3 regions of the Thalassotalea piscium genome follow, and region 2 is predicted to be linked to each of the others. Evidence: riboswitches for the same ligand, from Rfam matches in the RefSeq annotation. Region 2 holds a riboswitch; each other region holds the start of a gene.

Region 1 (4,288 bases), 1.8 Mb from region 2:
TCTACCAAGAAATCGAACGATTACTTAAGATGAAATAGCAATGAATAAAATATTAGTGAGTGCTTGCTTGTTAGGTGAAAAAGTTCGGTATGATGGCAACTGTCAGCGGCAACACCATATAAAGCTAGCTGTTTGGCAGCAACAAGGTCGAATTATTAGTATATGCCCTGAAGTTAGTGGCGGCCTATCAATACCGAGGGAGCCTGCAGAAATGCAGACCGATGGTCGTATTATTACTCAACAGCGTATCGATGTAACTAATGAGTTTATTTCTGGTGCAAATAAGGCGTTGTTATTATGCAAAAAGTATCAGATACGCTACGCGCTATTAAAAGAGTCTAGCCCTTCCTGTGGAAGTAACAGTGTTTATGATGGGACTTTTTCTGGCCAAAAAATTGAAGGAATGGGCGTAACGGCGAAGTTATTACAAGCGCATGGTATAAAAGTGTTTTCTGAGCAGCAAATTAATGAATTAAGTGGATTGCTTGAGTAATTATGATATTAAGATGTTACAGCTATTTGATTATACTGTGAGCTTTTTTGCATTTTGGCTACTAAGGCGCTAGTTTTATTTAGCACACTATGAACGTTTTTGTTTAAGTCTAGGGTGCTTACAGCGAGAGAAATCGTCATTTTGGGTAAGCGACTACCTGTTTTACTACTAACAAACCTTAACCGCTCTACACCTTGTCGAATCTTTTCAGCTATTTCGGTAGCTACAGAGCATTCAATTTCTGGCAATAAAACTGTAAATTCGTTGCCGCCAGAGCGAACCGGTAATCCGCTTTCACCTACATAACTAATCACCTTGTTGGCAATTTTTGATAATAAAATATCACTGATTATGTGACCAAAATCTGTTGTGACTTGCTGTAACTTATCAACATTAATTACTATTGCAGCTAAGCTTTTGTTAGGGTCCTCTTTAATCCAGCCTGCAATATGTTTATTAAGTGCTTTACGATTATATAGGCCAGTTAAAGGGTCTAAGTAAATGTCTTTACGAATTTCCTGCAATTCATTCTTAAGTGATAAGGTTTGCTTTTTGGAATCTTGTAGTTGCTGATTGAGCTTTTCTTGTTGTAATTTAAATTGTCTAGAAGCTGTCCCTATATCCACAAGTGCCTGTTTTATTTGTTGCTCATCTTGAGAACAAAGTTGTTCAGAATGTTTATCTACAGTGTTAATAAAGGTATCTGCATGGTGTGTGGTTTTTCTACAGCTTTGTTTTACTTGATCAACAATATTTTCGATATCGGTAATTATTTCGTCTCGAAACTGTTCAGCGCCTAAAATAACCTGTCGATATATTTCATCCATAAAAAAATTATCAAGCGGTTTATCTAGTGCAAGCTGCTGATTAATGAGTGCGGATAATGTAGTGTTTTGGCCATTAATAAATTCGTAACTTACCGCATAATTTATTGGAGTTGCTGGCAAGCCCCATTCTTGCAACTGCTTTATTGCGAGCGATAGTTTTTGTTCGGCCTGTTTTACTGAGTCATGGTATTTCATAACTCACTCTTTAAATACGACATATAACATTACTAAAATATTATTATTAGCTCATTCTCTAGGAAATAAACGAAAACTTCTATAGGTAAACAATAAATAAATAAAGATTGAGTTAAAAGAGCGGCAATATACGACAAAAAGTGATTATCTATAGATTAAAATGAAATAATAGAACAAGTAGAAGAAAGGTGGCACGCAAAAGTTACCGCAGGTACAAACAACTGAATACAGTATTCAGATAAGCCCCCACTATATCTAAATTCGGTAGTTCCGCTGCCATAGAGTAATCTTTAGGCCGGTAACTTTGCGTCTCTAATTTTCACTAGATTTGCCCTTTTCAAGCTTTAGTAGCTCAAAAACCATTATAGTGAATTAATTTGTCTTGTAAACCTTAAGAATAATTATCTTACGCGTCGTGCTTAAAAGTTAATCATGATAATATTATTTTACTTTTAGGCTTATACTAATTCGATTTAATTTATACCCTACTTTGGGAGAATTAATTAAATTAGTACTGTTGGCATGCTGTAGATGAGGGAGTTAAGTGAAACAACATACTTTGTATTGCGTAATGGTGTTGTTGAGTATTGCTGTTAGTTGCCGTGCTTGGACTCAAGAGAATAGTATTAGTGAAAATATTCAGCAAGTTGAACAACTGTTTGCAAAAGAAAAGGAAGCCCTTCCCGCTGATGATGTAGTTCAATTGGCTAATAATATTTTGCAAAAGCGACACTTTTATAGTGCCGACACTACAGCGAAAGTATTTATTTTACTTGCCAATACCGCAATTAATCAGGGTGATCTAGGTAAGGCTATGCAGTTTGCGCAAGATGGTATAGCTATTGTGGGCATAAATAATGTCTTGAAAATAGACTTTTTATTGAAGTTAACAGCAAGCCATTACTTTGAAGGGCGTTTTCACCAAGCAAATGAATTTGCTAACGAAGCTGTGGTAATCGCAAGGCAATTAATAAATGTAAGGTATTTATTAGTGGCTTTAAGCTATAGTGCTATGTCGAACGCGTTAATAGCGAATAACTTGGCTGCCCATCAAGAATTACAAGAAATAAAAACGCTACTTGCAGATAATGAACAGTTCAATAACTACCTTGAAGTTATTGAAATATTGGCATTAGCGTATCTGTATCAACAAGATTACGATACTGCAAAAGCATTATATAACAAAGCAATAAAACTACGGTTTGAATCAGGTAAAGTCGCGTCGATAGATAGAAGCTATTATTATTTAGCAGAAACAAACTTAAAGCTTAATCGGTTAGATGATGCCTACAGTGGTTTTTATCAAGCAAAACAAGAAGCAATAAAACATAACCTGCCAATTCGTCAAGCTTTTGCAGACTTAGGGCTAGGAAAAGTTTTACTCGCGCAAAACTTACCAGAAGAGGCGCTTCAATTCTTACTGCCGTCTAAAACTAAGCTAAGTGAAAGAAGTTTCGGCGCGCCTCATATGTCAGCTTTAATTGCATTAGCTAAAGCGTACGACAAGCTTGAGAATAAACCACTATCGTATGAAATGCTTAATAAAGCAGCAAGTTTATCACAGAAGGTAGAGGTAAGTTTTGAGCAACTTGAGCTTTACGATTTGTTAGCTGATATGTATGTCTCGCAAAGTAATTATAAGAAAGCAATTGATGTATATAAAACGCAGATAACTCATTATGAAAAGCATAATGTTCAGCAGTTATTTGTATCGCAAGGCTTTACAGGTAATGTGCTTGAGCTACAAAATCGTGAAATAGCATTGAATGTTGCTGAACAGTCAGACGTACGTCAGTCTTATTTTGCTAAGTATCAACAAGTAAAGAATATAGTTTTTTTTCTGTTAGCACTATTAGTTAGTGTTGTTATTATTGCGTTTTATCTTTATTTAAATCAGCGAAATCAGCGGTTAACTAATGCTTACGAAGATATAGAAAAGCCAGACTACTATATAGCAACCCCTTCTCAAACCAAGGTGCTTTATCAGTTGAATTATAAAAAAGCACGAAAGTTTGAATATACCTTATCTGTTGGCTATTTATCTATATGTAACTGGGAAGAACTTACCTTTCGGTTTAATAAAAGAACAGTGGCAGAAGTAGCGAAAACTATTGCGACTTTAATTAATGAATATGTTGCTGAGTTTGATACTGTTGGGTTAATTAGTGAGGGCGAATACTTGTTTTTATCTCCTCATCAAAATAAACAAAGCTTACAAAAAAAGTTAAATTTAATTGCTAACGCAATCAATAAACGATTTTTTGCTAATTTGGGTGATTTTTCAGTTAAAATTAGCTACGCATTTGAAACGCCTAGTATTCAGGATATAGATCCTTATATCTTTTTATCTAGATTAAGTGAGTCAACACGATCAGAACATACCACCTTTAAGAAGTAGACTTTTATGATTTTTGTTCTTGGGTTATTAGCCATTTTTATCACAGTAAGTATTTATTTTTACTTTCGAGCTGAAGGGCTTCAAAGAGATATAACCGCACTCAAACGCGCTTCTTTAGATAGTAAAAAAGAAAGCCAGGTGCTAATTGATACACTAGCGCTAATGGCAAAAAAGAACGAGGAGTTTATTAAGTTTCGTTTTAATAAAATGGCAAAAGAGTTGAGCGATGATAATGAATTTGTTGTTTACTTAACTCCATTAGTAGCTAACTACGCAGCCATAGTTAGAGAAAGCTTAAAAGGTAAGGCACGAACAAATATCGCAATTAAGAAAAGTTGTCAAGCTTATGACAGTAGAAGTTTTTCACGACTTACC
Region 2 (4,288 bases):
GCCAAAGACGATGAAATTTGTCGGGTGCTAATGTACAACAAGCCAGAGGGTGAAATGTGTACGCGTAAAGACCCTGAGGGTCGGCCGACAGTATTTGACCGTCTACCAAAACTTGATTCAAGTCGTTGGATCGCTGTTGGTCGTTTAGATATTAATACTTCAGGTATGTTGCTTTTTACTACCGATGGTGAACTTGCTAATCGTTTAATGCATCCTTCACGAAAAGTTGAGCGTGAATATGCGGTGAGAGTGTTTGGTGAAGTTAACGAGGCCATGCTACAACGCTTAAGAGCAGGCGTAAAATTGGAAGATGGCCCAGCGCGCTTTCAAAAAATAACTTACCGTGGTGGTGAAGGCCGTAATCATTGGTTTCATGTAGTGCTGTCGGAAGGACGAAATCGAGAGGTACGTCGCTTATGGGAAAGCCAAGAGGTGCAAGTAAGTCGATTGATCCGTGTACGTTATGGCGATATGGAAATGAAACGCCAATTACCTTCTGGCGGTTGGACAGAGCTTTCATTAAAAGAAGTTAATTATTATCGACAATTGGTGGGGTTACCACCAGAAGTACAAAGCAAAGTTAAAGTTGATGAAAAAGTAATGGATAACGCCAAAAGTCGTCGCATTCGTCGTTCAGTTAAAAAACATCAAACCAGACATCAGCAATCTACTCGCAGACGCCGAAGTTAAACGAAGTTTCGGTAAAGAACATAAGTATCAATAAAGTGCTTACTTATAAAATGAAATATGCCGTATGTGCAGATAAACGATGACTTTTTTGAGCCGCTAGCATTTGGCATGACAACGCAGTAGGAAACTTAGTGCAAAAGAAATACATTAATGAACAAAATGATTTAGTGGAGTTATGTCATCATTTAAAAAGTTCTGACGCTTTAATGATTGATACAGAATTTGTCAGGACTCGAACTTTTTATCCAAAATTAGGGTTACTACAAGTTTGTAACGGAGAATACCTTGCATTAATAGATCCATTGGCGGTTGATGACCTGTCGCCTTTTTGGGCATTAATAGCAGATGAATCAATAGAAAAAGTGGTTCATGCTTGCTCCGAAGATTTAGAAGTTTTCTTAACTCATGCTAATTGTCGTCCGAAAAACTTAATTGATAGCCAGATAATGATGTCATTCTTAGGGTATGGTTTATCAATAGGTTACGCTGCCATGGTAGAGCACTTTTTAGGTGTTTCATTAGATAAATCAGATTCTAGAACCGATTGGCTTAAACGGCCATTGTCTGATAGCCAAATTGTTTACGCACAAGCTGATGTCGATTACTTATATCAACTTTATCCTACACTTAAATCACAGCTGCAATTAACACCTTGGTTTGAAGCGGTAAAGCAAGAAACTCAGATGATGATCGAGCGAAAATATACGCCAACGGATGCTAGCCAACTCTATCGCAATATAAAAATGAGTTGGCGATTAAATGCTAAACAGCTAAATTTGCTAAAGCAGCTCGTTATTTGGCGGTTTGAGCAAGCTCAAAAAAGAGATATGCCTATTGGTTTTATTGCCAAGGATCATACGTTATTTGGTCTTGCTAAAGTCAATCCTAAAAGCATAGAGGTTATGGGAAGTATTGAAGGAGTAGAGCTTTTAGATGTGCGCCATAAAGGCAAAGCAATGTTAGCCGTTTTAAATTTTGCAAATAAAATGAGCGAAGATGAATACCCAGAGCCACTTAGCCGTTTAGATGAATATCCTGGTTATAAGCAAACGTACAAAAAAGTAAAGAATTTTATCGCAGAAATAGCAAAAGCGAATGAAATTGCAATTGAAAACTTAGCCTCAAAAAAACAAATAAATCAATTTTTGACTTGGCACTTTAACTTGCCAGGTGAGTTAATTAATATTGAACAGGTAGATCTTTTACGTAATTGGCGAAAGAGCCTATTTGGTGAACAACTTTTAGCGTTTGCAAAAGCTGAGTTTGTTAGCTAAGAAAAAATTGAAGTGGAAAAAAAAGCCAGTATTAACTGGCTTTTTTAAATGACAGAAGAATTATTAACTGTAAAACATTATTACGAATGTCCACTAGCTAATAAAATTAGCTGCTAACGCGTTCGTTAGCTGCGTCTATCAATGGTTGCGATCCAGTCTGAATAAGCGCTAGGTTATCAGACACAACACTCTTTGGTAATTTGCTAATTATCATTGAGCCTGTATCGATAGAACCCGCTGATGCGGCAAATTCTAACAAGTTTTTCCCATTACACTGAATACCATCAAAAATATTACGAATTTTTAATTTATTCGTCTTTAAAAAAGAACGCATGCGTCTCTTGTCGTCAGCAGCTACATATTCACATACGCTTTGGGCGATGTTAGCAGCTTGTGCCTGAGGTACAGATACAACAGACGTTAATGTTAAAGCAGTGATAGTAGAAACTAGTAATAATTTTTTCATTTTAATAACCTTTTAATTCATGAGTTAATAAAAGAAAAAACCACAGGATGTACCTATTAACTCGGTAACTCCGCTGTCATAGGTTATCGAACCCTTAGACCGGTGGTTTTGCGTAACACGTTTTCGCGTGTTTTGCCTTTTCTTTGTCTACTTTAGTATCGCGAATGGCTAAGCTAATTGCAAATTTAATGCTACTATTATTTGCTTTGAAGGACTTGTTATTTTGTAGTTTATTGATTTTTATAGTTATTAAGTTAACTCTAAGTGTTTAATTTGACTAAATGTACACATATCTGCAATCAAATGGTAATAAAAAAGGGCAGTAAAGCCCTTATTTATTAAGAATATCTTACAAAGTCTATAGGGCGTGTTGAACTTTCGAGTACGAATTTTGTACGAATTAAACATGATTTAATTGAGGCGTAGCGAGTAAAGTGTAGTTATTCTACATAAATGAGCTAGAACAAAAAATAAATCATGTTTAAACGTATCCGTAGGACAGCGCTTCTTTGGCTTTTCTACGGCGTTTTCACTTATTTATGGGGAACAACCCCACTACATAAGTTCAGCCTTGTATAAACACCAAATAAATCGCTGCAAAAATGTACAGCAAAGATCAACACGCACTAGTTTAAAACTGCATTTCGGGTACATTCTCAGGAATGACAAGCTCACCCGCAGTAAGTTTAACGATTTCTTCAACCGTTACACCGGGAGCACGTTCAAGTAAATGAAATTTACCGCCTTTAATTTCAATGAACGCAAGATCAGTAAGTACTCGTTTTATACACCCTTTACCAGTTAAAGGTAACGTACAGTGTTTTAATAGTTTAGATTCACCGTGTTTTGATGCATGTGTCATGGTTACGATAATATTATCTGCGCCGGCAACTAAATCCATTGCGCCGCCCATGCCTTTAATTAACTTGCCAGGGATCATATATGAGGCAATATTACCATTAACATCAACTTCAAAAGCACCTAATACGGTTAAGTCAACATGTCCACCACGGATCATTGCAAAAGACTCTGCAGAGTCAAATATTGAAGCGCCTGTTGCCATAGTAACAGTTTGCTTACCTGCATTAATGAGATCTGCGTCTATTTCTTCTTCTGTGGGAAATTGTCCCATGCCTAATAAACCGTTTTCTGATTGCAACATAACTTCCATACCTTTAGGTACGTAATTTGCCACTAAGGTCGGAATGCCTATTCCTAAGTTTACGTAGTAACCATCTTGTAATTCTTGTGCGACACGCTGTGCCAATTGCTCTCTTGATAAAGCCATTATTAACTCCTTACAGACTCTAGGTATTTACTTTTGGCGAATTGTGCGCTGCTCAATTCGTTTCTCAAAAGTGCCTTGAATTAAACGATCAACATAGATTCCAGGAGTATGGATATGATCAGGATCTAATTCGCCAGGTTCAACTATTTCCTCAACTTCTACTACTGTAATTTTTCCAGCAGTTGCAGCAAGAGGGTTGAAGTTACGAGCTGTTTTTCTAAATACTAAATTACCGTACCTATCAGCTTTCCAAGCTTTAACAATGGCAAAATCACCTTTGATAGCTTCTTCAAGAATGTAATGGCGGCCATTAAATTCACGTTCTTCTTTACCTTCGGCTACAGGAGTACCATAGCCTGTTGCAGTAAAAAATGCGGGTATGCCTGCACCGCCAGCACGCATTTTTTCAGCAAGCGTTCCTTGAGGTGTTAAAACAACTTCTAACTCACCGCTCATCATTTGGCGTTCAAATTCGGCGTTTTCACCGACATAAGATGCCACTATTTTACTGATTTGACGATCTGGTAGAAGCACACCTAAACCAAAATCATCAACACCACAGTTATTAGA
Region 3 (4,288 bases), 650 kb from region 2:
GATTAAATCTAATTCATCATCTGTTAGGTTAGGCTCAGATATATGCCAATGTATTAGCATTTCTTCGCCTTCAGGAATCGAGTTACCTCTACCATCATTATAAAATTTAACAGCCTCTCTAAGATCTTTATAACGTCCAGAGTGCATATAAGGCCCTGATTGAGTAATATTTCTCAGTGTAGGCACTTTAAATGCCCCTTTTAATTTAGGTGCGTTATAGGTTTTTTCTGCCCCTATATCTAATTTACGACCTTCTGGTTCAGGACTACCTATAACCGCAATTTCATTATTCGTAAATAATGGCGGTTGATGACATTCGGCGCACCGAGCAACAAACGAGCGAAATACGTTCAAACCAGCAATTTCATCTTTAGTTAGTGCTTGATGATAACCATGCGCATAGCGATCATAACGGCTATTTAATGAGATTAATGATGTTTGAAATGCAGTTAGCGAGGTATAGATTTGCTCAAGTCCTATTTCTTGCATGTCAGGATATGCTTGTGCAAACAGCTTCACATAGGTTGGCGTTGACCTAATTGTAGCAAGTAGTTTTTCAGGAGTATTACCCATTTCAAGCGGGTCATAAAGCGGCCCTAAGGCTTGTTCTTCTAAACTTTTAGCTCTAGCATCCCAAAAGAATTTGTCGACAAAAGCTACGTTCCATAAAGTAGGGGCCGAGCGAGCTATTTTTTCGCCCGTAATGCCAATGCTTCTATCTAAATTATCACTAAAACCTTTGTCAGGTTGATGACAACTAGCACATGAAATAGAACCATCTTTTGACAGTGCAGGATCAAAAAACAAATACCTTCCTAAATCAATTTGTGCAGGAGTAAAGCCATCTCTATGGGGCGGTAAATTTGTTTGGGTGCCACCTAACCCTTTATTTTGAACCGAGGTATAGAATTGGTATTGCGTTAACAAGCGACATACACCTTGCGGGGTTAACTCAAAGCTCGGCGGGCAATGCTTGGCTAAAGTAAACTCACTTTTGCTAAGGGTGTTATTATTTTCACCCTGCCATTGCTTTGCACTAACAACATTATTAGCCAGTAATACATGAATAGTAAAAACAATAACTAGACTTTTAATGACCTTCATAAGTACCTACTCTTGATTAGCAATATAATGCAAAATATCTTCAAGTTCTTGGCCCGACGTTGTTTTAGCCATCATCGCCATTTGACGACCGAACTTATCCTCGGGGTGAGTTCCTCTAATACCCTGAGTAAAATTAAGCATTTGGCGCTTTAAATACTCGACACTCTGGCCAGATAACTTAGGCGCATTCATTATTTCATTACCTTGCGCCTGCCCGCCATGACATGCCCCGCATTTACCTTGGTAGTATCGACTACCATTTTTTAAATCCCCTGTAGTATTCTGTACCTGTGATATAGCAGGTAGCGCCGCTAAATAAGCACTAAGTTCGGGAACATCCTTGTTAAAGTTGAGTTGTTTACTAATGGCTACCATTTGCATACCTAAAGTATCTTTATTGTGAGAGCCGCGAAGACCATTAGCAAAATTGTGTAATTGACGCGTAATATAACTTGCTGACTTACCAGCAAGTGAAGGTGAATTAAGCTGTGCATTACCTTGCGCTTTATCTCCGTGACAAGCTATACATTGCCCATAAGACTCTGGCATTTTATTAGCAACTGCAACTTGGCTGAGCGCACTCAATATAAATACTATTGTAGTGAGAGATAAGTGTCGGTTATACCTGTTATTTTTTTTACCAGTCAAAATATTTATTAATGAATTATTAATAGAAAAAATATAGCTATTCATACAGAAGTCACCCTATAAATGAAGTAACCACTATAAAGAGAGAAAAGTAAAATAGCTGACGAATTATAAAAAATAGCTGACGAATTCTGCTAAAAACCTAATAAATAAGGCATTAAAGTATATTAAAAAATATAAAATCAAATAATTTTAAATAATTACTGTGTTGAAAATTAAATTAGCACAAAGTTTTGGGCAAAAAAAAACGAGCTATAAAAGCTCGTTTTATTGTAATACCAATCTCACTAACTATGTGATCATTTCTACTGGGTAAAATTGGTCACTTAATAAATGAAACTGGTATAATTTTTTTAAATTAGCTATTAACGCGAGTTTCTGCAATTGCAGTTAATTCAGATGAAGTAATTGAAGAAATAACTTCAGCAACTACTTGCTTAGGTAACTTACTGATAATCATCGCACCAGTGTCGTTAGCATTTTGGTTTGCTGCAAATGCAACTAAGTTCATGCCATTACACTGAACACCGCTAAAAACTGAACGAATTTTTAATTTGTTTGTTTTTAAGAAAGAACGTAAACGTTGCTTGTCGTCTGCTGCAACATAGTCGCACATAGTTTGTGCAATGTTAGAAGCAGAAGCTTTTGGAGCAGTTACGATAGTAGTTAAAGATAATGCAGCGATAAATGTAGCAACAAGTAAGTTTTTCATTAAATAACCCTTTAAAATAAATCTATAAAATATAGTAAAAGAAACGGTTACAATTTTTACCTGTGCCCACATCAAAAGAGAAGTGGTTACTTGCCGAGGTAACTCCGCTGTCGTAGGCTTTGCCCTTAGACCGGTAGTTTTGCGTAGCACTCTTTCAAGCACCTTGCCGTTTCTAGCTGCGCGCATTATACGTTTAAAAAATAACGAGTCAATCATTTATTTCACACGCTTTTTTATTTAATGATAAATTCACTAGAGCAATGATAAAAAAGTCATTACACTGAGCCATAAATATAAAAATACACGTAAATATTGCTCTTTTATCCAAAACGTTACACAAACAGGAAGATAAATTAGCTTGCGTACTCATCGGAATATAAACTTAAGTTGTATGATTGCTAAACCAAGTTACCAACAGTCTAAAAATGCCCTAGTATTAACCGGTGGTGGCGCAAGAGCTGCATATCAAGTTGGCGTATTAAGTGCGATTGCAAAGTATGTACCGCGCCATCATGCTAGCCCCTTCCCTATTATTTGCGGAACTTCAGCTGGCGCAATTAATAGTACTGCATTAGCATGTTATGCATCGTGCTTTCATCTAGCAATAAAAAAGCTTGAATGGGTATGGAACAACCTAAGTACCAATAGAATTTATTATAGCGATCCGGTACGCGTTTTCGGCCATTTAATTAATGGTGCTTTGGCGAACTTTCAAGCCGACTATGCTAATAAAAAAGCCCATAGTTTATTAAACAGTACCCCGTTACGAAATTTATTAGATGAAGTTATCGACTTCAGACGAATTGATGTCAACATTATGAAAGGCTATCTAAAAGGGATTTCTGTTACAGCTTCAAGCTATTCAAGTGGTGATTCCGTTAGTTTTTACCAGTCACAATCAAGTATAGCGCCATGGTATAGAGAAAAGCGATATGGAAAGCCTACCCAATTGAGTGCTGAGCATTTAATGGCTTCCGCAGCTATACCCTTAGTCTTTCCATCAATAAAAATTAAAAAAGAACATTATGGTGATGGCTCTATTCATCAGCTTTCGCCATTAAGCCCTGCTATTCACCTTGGCGGTGAAAAGTTGTTTATTGTTGGTGTAGAGCAACCCCAAGAACCACTACATTCAAAAGAAAACAATCCACATCCTCCAACAACAGCTACGATCGCAGGCCATTTACTCGATGGTATTTTTTCTGACACTCTTCAAAGTGACTTAGAAAGGATGAAGCGCATTAATAAAACAGTATCATTAATTCCAAAAGAAGTTAGAACCCAAAACAAAGGCTTAAAAAATATTGACTCAATGCTCATTAATCCTAGCCAAGATTTTAACGCCCTGGCTGTTGAGCACTTTGCGGAACTACCGCTTTCACTACGTATACTATTACGTAGTATAGGTATAAGCAATGACTCTGAATCAAGTTTAATTAGCTATATATTATTTGAAAAAAACTACTGCAAGCGATTAATAAAATTAGGCTTTGAAGATGCCATGGAACAAGAAACTCAGATCCGCGAATTTCTTAATTTAAAATAATTAGCCTGGCTTTTTAACAATAATTTCAATCGGTGTTAATGCGTTACTGCTAATTTGATCAATTAAATGGCTAAATTTTAGCTTAGCATTATCTTGTATTAAAGTGTGTAGACTTAATAAGGGCTTTACTCCGTTAGTTGCTATCTTTCCCGATTGTCGCTTAAAGTAATCAAGCGCAAAATCTTTACGAGAGTTAATTGCTACAACATTAAATCCTACCGCTTTAAGCTTTCTTTGATATGAATCAAGACTTGATAAATAGCTAGTGTCACTAGTTG

What was found. A riboswitch is a leader RNA that binds a small molecule or an ion and turns the genes downstream of it on or off. The one in region 2 is predicted to bind cyclic di-GMP.
Region 1: linked by a shared signal. The riboswitch ahead of QUD79_RS16755 (GGDEF domain-containing protein) and the one ahead of QUD79_RS06985 (DUF3718 domain-containing protein) in region 2 are both predicted to bind cyclic di-GMP.
Region 3: linked by a shared signal. The riboswitch ahead of QUD79_RS09825 (DUF3718 domain-containing protein) and the one ahead of QUD79_RS06985 (DUF3718 domain-containing protein) in region 2 are both predicted to bind cyclic di-GMP.

What each region holds. Positions count from the first base shown of each region.
Region 1 is NZ_AP027362.1:3,759,467-3,763,754, reverse strand. It holds gene QUD79_RS16765 (hypothetical protein) at 1-38, shown strand, start outside; gene QUD79_RS16760 (2-thiouracil desulfurase family protein) at 41-493, shown strand; gene QUD79_RS16755 (GGDEF domain-containing protein) at 502-1,515, opposite strand; cyclic di-GMP riboswitch class I at 1,776-1,858, opposite strand; gene QUD79_RS16750 (tetratricopeptide repeat protein) at 2,060-3,913, shown strand; gene QUD79_RS16745 (hypothetical protein) at 3,920-4,288, shown strand, end outside.
Region 2 is NZ_AP027362.1:1,609,330-1,613,617, forward strand. It holds gene rluB (23S rRNA pseudouridine(2605) synthase RluB) at 1-690, shown strand, start outside; gene rnd (ribonuclease D) at 822-1,964, shown strand; gene QUD79_RS06985 (DUF3718 domain-containing protein) at 2,071-2,430, opposite strand; cyclic di-GMP riboswitch class I at 2,491-2,577, opposite strand; gene QUD79_RS06990 (3-oxoacid CoA-transferase subunit B) at 3,062-3,718, opposite strand; gene QUD79_RS06995 (CoA transferase subunit A) at 3,746-4,288, opposite strand, start outside.
Region 3 is NZ_AP027362.1:2,256,433-2,260,720, forward strand. It holds gene QUD79_RS09815 (cytochrome-c peroxidase) at 1-1,104, opposite strand, end outside; gene QUD79_RS09820 (c-type cytochrome) at 1,111-1,797, opposite strand; gene QUD79_RS09825 (DUF3718 domain-containing protein) at 2,111-2,464, opposite strand; cyclic di-GMP riboswitch class I at 2,559-2,642, opposite strand; gene QUD79_RS09830 (patatin-like phospholipase family protein) at 2,856-4,010, shown strand; gene QUD79_RS09835 (class I SAM-dependent methyltransferase) at 4,011-4,288, opposite strand, start outside.